DNA from 2 places in the Dyadobacter sp. CY327 genome. Region 2 is predicted to be linked to the other one. Evidence: riboswitches for the same ligand, from Rfam matches in the RefSeq annotation. Region 2 holds a riboswitch; the other holds the start of a gene.

Region 1 (4,754 bases), on a different contig from region 2:
CAAAGTTGGATGCAGATTTGGTCGCATCGCTTCCCAATGACAATGTAGCGTCTGCATTGTAAGAATCAGGGTTCATTTTAATGACCTTAATGCCATCATTTACCCAAAGTTTTCCATCCGCATCAATCCCGATTGGGTTTGGTGCGTTTTCAAATGAAATTGATTTATCAATTGCGTTTGTGGTCGTATTGATCACCGTCAACGTTGTGCCGCCGCCATAGGAAACCGTTCCCACAAACAACTTGCCGTTATTCAAAACCAGATTTTCCGGCCCGCCCGATGTGATCTCGATTTGGTCAACCACTTTATTGGTAACTAAATCAACGACAGCTACATAACCCGTCGTGAATTTGAAATCGGCATTGGTTCCCCAGCAAGACACATATGCTTTGTTGTTGGTCCCAAAAACCACTTCCCGTGGATTCTCAATTTCCGGAGCGCCAATGGTCGCAATTCTCTGGAAAGTGTTGCTGTTGACAATCTCAACCTTATCCTGGCCGGCAGACATATTGTCCACAAGAATGATCCCGGTTGCGTCCAGGGCCACATAATCCTGCACGCCGCCTTTCAATGTAGTCCCGTTTGCCGTGTTGAAAATGTCAATCTCCGCAGTGGTTTGTTCTCTCGTAAAGAACGAGATCGCTCCGTTATTTTGAGAGAAATTCCCTTCATTCACCACAAAAACACCCTGGATATAATCACCCTTCGGAGCCGGGTCGCTTTGGTTACACGACCATGCGAAAAGAGACAAAGAGGTAAGAGATGCTAATCTGAATAACTGTTTTTTCATTTTTTGCTTTATTAGTTGTAAAGTTTTTGCCACATAACCTCTTGTAAAACATTACTTTGCGGAATGTGGCGGGTCATAAATTAAAATTAAACTTAATGCAAAGCTTCTGCCAGGCATTGCATTGTTTCTTACATTTAGATAAAACGTGTTTGCCAGATTATTGATCTGTCCCTGCAACCGCATTTTTATTTTATCCCAGACAAAAGTATGTTCTGCCAGCAAATTTGCGAGCGAATATCCTTCTAAAAATTGCGTATTATCAAATGTGCTGAAACGCTTGCTGATCGTCTGCGCCTGACCTGTGAGCCTCGTATTTTTATATTGGATAAATGCATTCAAATTTCCTGAATGCATCGGCACAAATACAAGCTGCTTGCCGATAATATCCGAGGAATAGGCATCATAAGCTTTTTCCTGAGCGCTTTTATTGAGCGCATAACCCAGGTTGATGCCTGATTTCCAGTCATTTATCTGATGTCGCCACCCAGCCTGCGCTTCAATGCCACGCGCCAGCACCTGCTGCAAGTTTTCTACACGGTAACTTTGCGTAGGATTCCAATAAGTCCAGTCCTTAATGCGGTTGTGATATGCCGTCAGGGAAGCTGAAAATGTTTGGTTAGCATCGATAACAATGTTTTGTTCGAGGCTAACTTCTTTGTTCCACCCGTTTTCCGGCCTGATATCCGGGTTTCCGAGTTCTTTCCAGAAGCGTTCATTCAATGTAGGCACGCGGTAACTTCTTCCTATTGAGCCTTTTAATTTCAGATTATGGGTTTCTTTTTGGACTATAAAATAGTCTGCTCCTAATGAAGGCGTGAATGGCGGATCAAATTTAGTTACAAATGCCTGCCTTAAATTCCCGGAAATGACCAGTCGGGCGGTGGCCTGCCAGCGCGTTAACAGAAAAATGTCACCTCTGTTTTCTGTCACCAATGCTTTATCATAGCCAGCGACCTGGGCGCGGTAATGTGCCCATTCGCCTCCTGCTTTAATTTGAATTGCATTGAATTGAAAATCGCGTTCAACACGGTTTGAAAACTTGTCTGTTACCGCATGGTCCAGCTGACTATAATCACCTTTGGCATAATCAATAATGTCTCTCACCCACGAAGTGCGGATCGTGAAGTCTTTAAATTGATAGCGTAACATCGTCCTGTAAGCCTCCGTTAAAGTCAGTTCGCGCCCAGCTTTGTCTTCCGGTGTTAACGTGAGCCGGTTACGGGTTAGCCATACATGCGCCGAAATCTGATGATCATTTTTTGAATTGAAAAACAAATCCTGCACCAGACCTCGCTGGAAAGAAGTGGATGGCAAAACAGTATATTGATTTCGCTCGGTGTATGGAAAATCGTTGTTCATACGGCCGTCATACACATTTGTCTTGCCTGAAAAGCTCCACTGATCACTGATCACCGCCGCATAGCGTGCTGTAACCTGGGTCTGGTGGTTGTTGAAACTTTCCTGCTGCCGGCCGATTGAAAGCTGCAAAGGCTGGGTCGATGGAGCGCTTCCCAGCAAAATACTCCCTCCCACGGCATCACTGCCGACAATGCTGGCAGCAGATCCATATTGGACAGAAAGCTGATCAAAACCGGTAACTGGGATGGTTGAATAATCTGTCTGGCCAAGGATAGGAGAATTAATGTTCAAACCATTCCATAACACAGCGGTATGGTTAGCCGACGTTCCGCGGAAAGAGGCCGTATTAAGCTGACCGGGGCCGTAATTTTTGAATGCAATCGGCGTGTAAAGCGAAAGCAGCTCGCTGATATTCTGGAAGCGGAAAAGATTCAGAGACGCTGAATCGAACTTTTGGATTTTGAGCCCGCTCATGAATTTTTCAGGAACAAAACCCTTTACGGTAACAGGTTCCAGGCGAATGCTATCCGACTGTGCAACGAGCATTTCCGGACGGAAAAGCCATGTTGCAATGGTCAAAGCCAAAAAAAACTTCCGGTCAATAATCACCTGGTGTCAAATATGTAGCGTTATCAGCTTTGTTTTTCCTCCGAAAACAAAATTTGATAGATCAACTTCTGGCAGGTCTCCTGGCTCGTCTTTTTGGTCCGTGGCCTTCCCGTTCGAGGAACAGTGGCATAGGGGATTGGATCAATATAAACAGACTCACAGTTGCGGGGACAGCTTCCGGTTCAACGGAATTCCCTATTAAGCCTTCATGCCGCATTGAAGCAGCTTTCGGCGCCAAAGGTGCAAAGGTAGTGAATTGGCCGGATTTCCGACGCGGTAACATATCCTTTATCTTCTGTACGATATGCTTTATCTTTGGCCAAAATCCTGATCATTGTTGGCTGCTCCTGCTCAAAATCTGACTGTAACTTCTTCGCAAAAAGGCATTTATCTGATGCTCGGCGCGGCATTTTTCTTTTCCCTCACCTCCGCAATTTCCAAGTGGCTCGGCCGTGATTTCCACATTGTACAGCTTGTATTTTTCCGGAACATTGTTGGGGTTGTGTTTGTAGTCACCAGCATTTGGCGACGTCCTGTAAGGCAGCAGGGAGGCAAGCTGGGGCTGCTTATTTTCCGCGGCGTTGTGGGCACATTGTCGTTGTATATGCTTTTTTATGCGATACAAACACTGGGGCTTGGCCGCGCCTCCACATACCAATACACTTATCCCATTTTCCTCGCATTGCTATCCTGGCTGCTGATCGGCGAAACGCTCAATTCCCGTGAGTGGGCAGCTATTTTTGTTGGCTTTACCGGCATCCTGTTCGTTTTCCGGCCCGATCTTTCCATTTCGCTGCGGGACAATGCCTTAGGGCTCGGCAACGCATTGTTAACAGCAATTTCTTATTTGTCAATCAGGCAGTTAGGTGTTGTTTATGACTCACGCGCCATCATCCTTTCTTTTATGTTGAGCGGCATTGTGATGCCCATTATTTCCATGCTCGTCGGGACTTACTATCCTATGGAAAATCTGGATTTCCTGATTGGCACATTCACCTGGCCATCTCAAATTTCGCAATGGCTTGGCTTTCTGGCGCTCGGACTGACGGCGCTAGTGGGTCAGAGAATGCTGACGCAATCCTTCACATTTGACAAAGCCGGGCGCGTTGCTGCCATTGGTTATTCCAATATTCTGTTCTCAGTTCTGATCGGTTTTTTCATGGGAGAGGCCATTCCTTCATTCTCTATGTTCGCAGGCATGTTGCTGATCGTAGGAGGAGGAGTTATGGTTTCGCTGGCAAAAAGAAAGCCCGCTATGGCAGCCGATCCGGAATAAAGTCAGCCATTAAGCACAATTATTCCACCGTGAAATTTGTTCATTCATTGAAATCAAATGAAGTTATGAAAAGATCAGCTGCATCATTTTTTCTGTTTTTGGCCATCCTAACAGTGGCCTCGGGTTTCAGATCCGACAAAAACAGGCCCGCGGAAGGCATTCAATGGTTAACAATTGAAGAAGCCTACGCTAAAATTCAGCAAGAGCCCCGCAAGGTTTTGATCGATGTATATACTGATTGGTGCGGATGGTGCAAAGTGATGGACCGCGAGACGTTCAAAAATAAAGCAGTTGTCGAGTACGTCAACCGCAAATACTACGCCGTCAAGCTCGATGCAGAACAGAAAAAAGCCATCACATTAGGAGACAAAAAATTCGAATTTCTCTCCGAAGGCGGGCGAGGTGTACATCAACTCGCATTAGCTCTTACCAACAACCAACCCAGTTACCCCACCACCGTTTTCCTGGACGATAAATTCAACATGATCCAGCCCTTACCCGGCTACATGAAACCCAAAGAATTCCATCAGGTAATCACATTCATAGGAGAAGATTACCACAAAAAAGAAGCCTTCGATACTTATAAATCGAAGACTTACAATTTGCTTTTTACGGGAAGGTAAGTTCTTATTTATGCAGAACCAAAATCGCGGAGCGATGCTATATTGGTAGAAATCCTAAACCGTCTCTCCCTCCTGCATGCGCTCTGCGTTCTCTGCG
Region 2 (4,754 bases):
CTGCTTTTTAATTTTTTTGTTCAAATATATGATGGAATGCCCGTAATGGAATGCCCGCACTTCCTGATTTTGATTTACACTTCTGTTGCAATTTGCTCCCGCGCCTGTCTGGCAGCAGCTACCATATTTTCCAGAGCAGCTTTTGTTTCAGGCCATTTACGGGTTTTTAAACCGCAATCCGGGTTAACCCAAAGATTTTGTGCGGGCAACAGATCTGCCGCTTTGGCCAACAGCGAGCTCATTTCCTCTGTGGTTGGCACGCGCGGAGAATGAATGTCGTAAACGCCCGGCCCGATTTCGTTTGGATATTCGAAATGCGCGAATGCCTGCAACAACTCCATCTGCGAGCGGGATGTTTCAATGGTGATCACATCGGCATCCATCGCGGCAATGTGTTCGATGATATCATTAAATTCACTGTAACACATGTGCGTATGGATCTGCGTCCGGTCCTGAACGCCGCTGGCGGTGATGCGGAAGCCACGCACAGCCCATGCCAGATAATGCGGGCGCTTGGCTTTGCGGAGCGGCAAACCCTCGCGGATGGCTGCCTCGTCGATCTGGATAATGCCGATTCCGGCTTTTTCCAGTGCCAGCACTTCATCGTGAATCGCCAGCGCAATTTGGTTGCTGGTCTGCTCACGCGGTTGGTCATCGCGTACAAACGACCATTGCAAAATGGTAACCGGGCCGGTCAACATGCCTTTCATGGGTTTGTCGGTTTGGGCAGCGGCAAATGTGCTCCACCGCACCGTCATATCAGCAGGACGGCTGATGTCGCCATAGATAACCGGCGGCTTTACACACCGGCTTCCATAGCTTTGAACCCAACCATTTTTTGTAAATAAAAACCCATCAAGCTGCTCGCCGAAGTATTCGACCATGTCGTTGCGCTCAAATTCACCGTGCACCAGCACATCTAACCCGATTTCTTCCTGCCAGCGGATTGCTTCTATCGTAGCCTGTTCAATTGCATTTTCATATGCTTCGAGCGTCAGATCGCCTTTTTTGAACCTGGCGCGCAGCTGGCGGATATCGTCTGTTTGTGGGAATGAGCCAATGGTCGTTGTCGGGAATGCAGGCAGGTTGAAGCGCTCGCGCTGGATTTGCTGGCGCACCGGAAAAGCCGTGCTGCGCGTTGCATCTGCATCCGTGATAGCGGCCACCCGGTCCTTCACGGCTTGCTTATGCACTTTTTGTGACGATCTTCTGCTTGCGATCGCTGCCTTATTTTCTGCTAACAGTTCAGTATTCCCATCAGCAATCTGGCTTAGCGCATTAATCTCAACCAGTTTTTGCCTGGCGAAAGCCATCCAGTTTTTGATTTCCGGATCAATGGCCGTTTCCAGTTCCAGATCGATCGGGCTGTGCAGCAGTGAGCAGGACGGTGCAATGATAACACGATCTGCTCCTAACTTACCGACGGCCAGATTGATCAGATGCAAAGATTTTTCATAGTCATTTTTCCAGACGTTACGGCCGTCCACTACGCCCACGGATAAAATCAAGCGGTCCGGAATAAGCGAAAGCACTTCGTCCAACTGCTCCGGAGCCCTTACCAGATCCACATGCAATGCATCAACCGGCAGGCCAACGGCCAGGGTCGTATTATCCAGTAATGCTTCAAAATAGGTAGCCACCAAGATTTTCACGCCGCTAACCTGCTGTGCGAAGGTTTTGTAGGCAAATTCAAATGCTTCCTTTTCCTTTTTGGTAAGATCAAGTGCCAGGCAAGGCTCGTCGAGCTGAATCCATGTTGCACCCGATTGGCCCAGACGGTTAATGATCTCAATGTAAACCGGAACCAGGCTGCTGATAAGCTCAATGCGCTCGAATCCTGACTCTTTTTCTTTACCCAACAAAAGATAGCTTACCGGCCCGATGATCACCGGCTTGGCTTTTGCTCCCAGCAGCGCTTTGGCTTGGTTATATTCGTTGAAAATATTTTCGTTGTTGATGCGGAATTGCTGATCGGCTTTGAATTCGGGCACAATGTAATGGTAGTTCGTGTCCAGCCATTTGGTCATTTCCATGGCTGTGATATCCAGACCATTCTTTTGGTATCCGCGCGCCATCGCAAAATACAAATCCAGCTCTTCATTGTCCGTTGCCTGCGAGCGCACTGCTTCATAACGCTGCGGAACGACGCCCAGTAAGAGGCTTGTATCCAATGTCTGGTCATAGAAACTGAAATCATTGCATGGGATCAGGTCGATGCCCGCTTCCAGCTGAGTCTGCCAGTTCTCTTCTTTGATCTTTTGAGCCACATTGTAAAGCTCAGTCAGATCGATCTTACCTGCCCAGAATTGTTCACAGGCTTTTTTGAGTTGTCTTTGTCCACCAATCCGCGGGTAGCCAAGGTTTTGTGTTAGCATTTTGTCGTTTGTTTAAATAAAAATTGTTACAAGCGCTTTGCTTAACATTGGTAACAGGCAGTAACCTGACTTGTAACCTGCCCTCTAAGGCGGTTACTCACAGTTGCGCGACAGCTCGTGAATTCCACACGATTCCCTATTAATCCGACCTTCGTCGAAAACCTGTTTCCAGTTGTTATGGTAAAGAACGATTCGCGATATTTTGTATCCGGCAAAGGATTAAATATCTACGCAAAGCTATGTAAGAAGCATTTAATCTCTACACATTGCCATATTTTTAGATATTATCACTATTCAATAGTCAAAAACACTGCATTTCTATCTTTTTCAACATTAAAATGTCGGTGCTAACAGATAAAATTCTACGGATGATGGAAGTTGAGAAGCGCCCTGTTGGATTAACGCGTTTTACATTGATGAGTAATTGTTGTTACCCCAGGTAACATTTGTCTTTTTTGTCTTGCTATTCAAAATATCGGGGCCTATATTTGCACTCACTAGACTTAGTCTAAATAAGACTTGCTTCACACCTATTTCTGAAAACCCGGCAGTGGCAACTGTAAGGGCAATTAATTAAGAAAAATCATCGAATGTTATTGAAGCCTTCTCTACTCATTACAGCAATTGTTAGCCTTTTTCATCTTCATACTTTTGCACAGACATCTGCCCTGAAAACGGCAGTAGTCAAAGGAAAAATCAGCGACGACAAGGGTTCGGTGGTCAGCTTTGTAACCATAAGGGTTAACGGGACCAGCATCGCCACTTTCTCTGAAACCGATGGCACCTACACATTGAAAGATGTGCCTTACGGCCATCAGGAAATTATGATTACGTCTGTCGAAATCAAATCCAAAACTTCCAGGATCCACGTTCACAAACCCACGCACGAGTTTAACGCGGTTGTAGCTAAAACCGCCCAGGATCTCAACGAAGTGCAGATTGTTCAGAAAACGGAAAAGAAACAGCTTGAAACGCAGGGATTTGCAGTCGCAATCATTGAAACAAAAGAAGCTTCGCTCCGCAACTTAACCACCAATGAACTGCTGGACCGGGCCGTAGGCGTCCGCGTTCGTCAAAACGGTGGAATCGGATCACGCGTGGAGTATAACCTGAATGGCATGTCCGGCAGTGCGGTTGGGATTTTCCTGGATGGCATTGAGATTTCAACTTATGGGTCCTCCTTCAATCTGAACAACATTCCACCTGCAATGATCGAACGCATTGAGGTTTACAAGGGTGTGTTGCCCTCGCATTTGACAGGCGATTACGTGGGCGGGGCCATCAATGTGGTTTTGAAAAAAGACGCTTCCCAAAACAACATTACAGCTGCGGTTGCCTACGGATCTTTCAACACATTTCAGGCTGATCTTTCCGGAATCTACCGTAACAAGCAAACAGGTTTTACCACCAGGGCATCAGGCTTTTACACCTACACCGACAACAGCTACACCACCTGGGGCAAGTTTTCAAAATTTGTGCATCCCGACCGAACATTGGAGCGGTATTACAGGGCCAAAAGATTCAATAATGCTTATAAGTCAATCGGCGGCAGGTTTGAAGTCGGATTTACGAATGTGAAATGGGCGGACCAGTTTTTCATAGGTTACAATATTTCAGACACTTACAGCGAAATCCCGCACGGCACCACCATGGCAAGGCCTTATGTGGGCAGGTTTGGTGAGTATCAGGCGCATGTGGTCAGCCTGAATTATAATAAGAACAATTTCCTGGCCAAAGGATTGGCGCTGAATGTAAATGCGGTCCGCAGTTACAGGAGCACATATGTTCAGGATACAGTTGGCCAGGTTTACAACTGGGACGGAAAACCCAGAATGCTCATCCGGAACGGGGAAGTTGTGCCCGTGCCGCCCACTCCGGGAATGGGCCAGCAAGGTGCCAAGAGCATTGTGGAAGTAAACCGGCAGATCACCAATATGCGCTCTAATCTGGGATACACTGTTTTTCCGGGTCACAGAATTTCCCTTAATCACAAGCTGGAAACCACCGACAGGGATGACAATGACCTGCTGAATCCGGAGCGGAAAGAAATGGTGACCATAAGCAGTGTAGTCAACAACATTCTTGCCTTAAACTATGAAGCGCAGTTCTTCAACGACAAGCTCAAAACAAACCTGCTGGGAAAATACACCTCCAACCGGACGATTCAAACGCGGCCTGAACTGATCGAACAAGACGGCGCAAACGTCATCAACAGGGTGCGCAACAAAACGGTGAACCACAACAAAGGATATGGCGCTACGGTTTCCTACAATGTATTTTCCAAAATGTACATCATCGGCTCAACTCAAAACGCCTACGTTACAGCCACCGAAAACCAGCTTTACGGCGATCCCGAAAACAACATTCTGGAAAACCCGG

What was found. A riboswitch is a leader RNA that binds a small molecule or an ion and turns the genes downstream of it on or off. The one in region 2 is predicted to bind cobalamin.
Region 1: it holds a riboswitch for cobalamin, as region 2 does, so the genes downstream of both, LZG74_RS01390 (TonB-dependent siderophore receptor) here and metE (5-methyltetrahydropteroyltriglutamate--homocysteine S-methyltransferase) in region 2, are expected to answer to the same signal.

The regions. Positions count from the first base shown of each region.
Region 1 is NZ_JAJUXJ010000001.1:302,798-307,551, forward strand. Features, by position in the region: gene LZG74_RS01385 (YncE family protein) at 1-790, opposite strand, end outside; gene LZG74_RS01390 (TonB-dependent siderophore receptor) at 842-2,734, opposite strand; cobalamin riboswitch at 2,811-3,012, opposite strand; gene LZG74_RS01395 (DMT family transporter) at 3,093-4,034, shown strand; gene LZG74_RS01400 (DUF255 domain-containing protein) at 4,100-4,657, shown strand; gene prfA (peptide chain release factor 1) at 4,712-4,754, opposite strand, start outside.
Region 2 is NZ_JAJUXJ010000002.1:260,762-265,515, forward strand. Features, by position in the region: gene metE (5-methyltetrahydropteroyltriglutamate--homocysteine S-methyltransferase) at 75-2,375, opposite strand; cobalamin riboswitch at 2,414-2,556, opposite strand; gene LZG74_RS10695 (TonB-dependent receptor plug domain-containing protein) at 2,966-4,754, shown strand, end outside.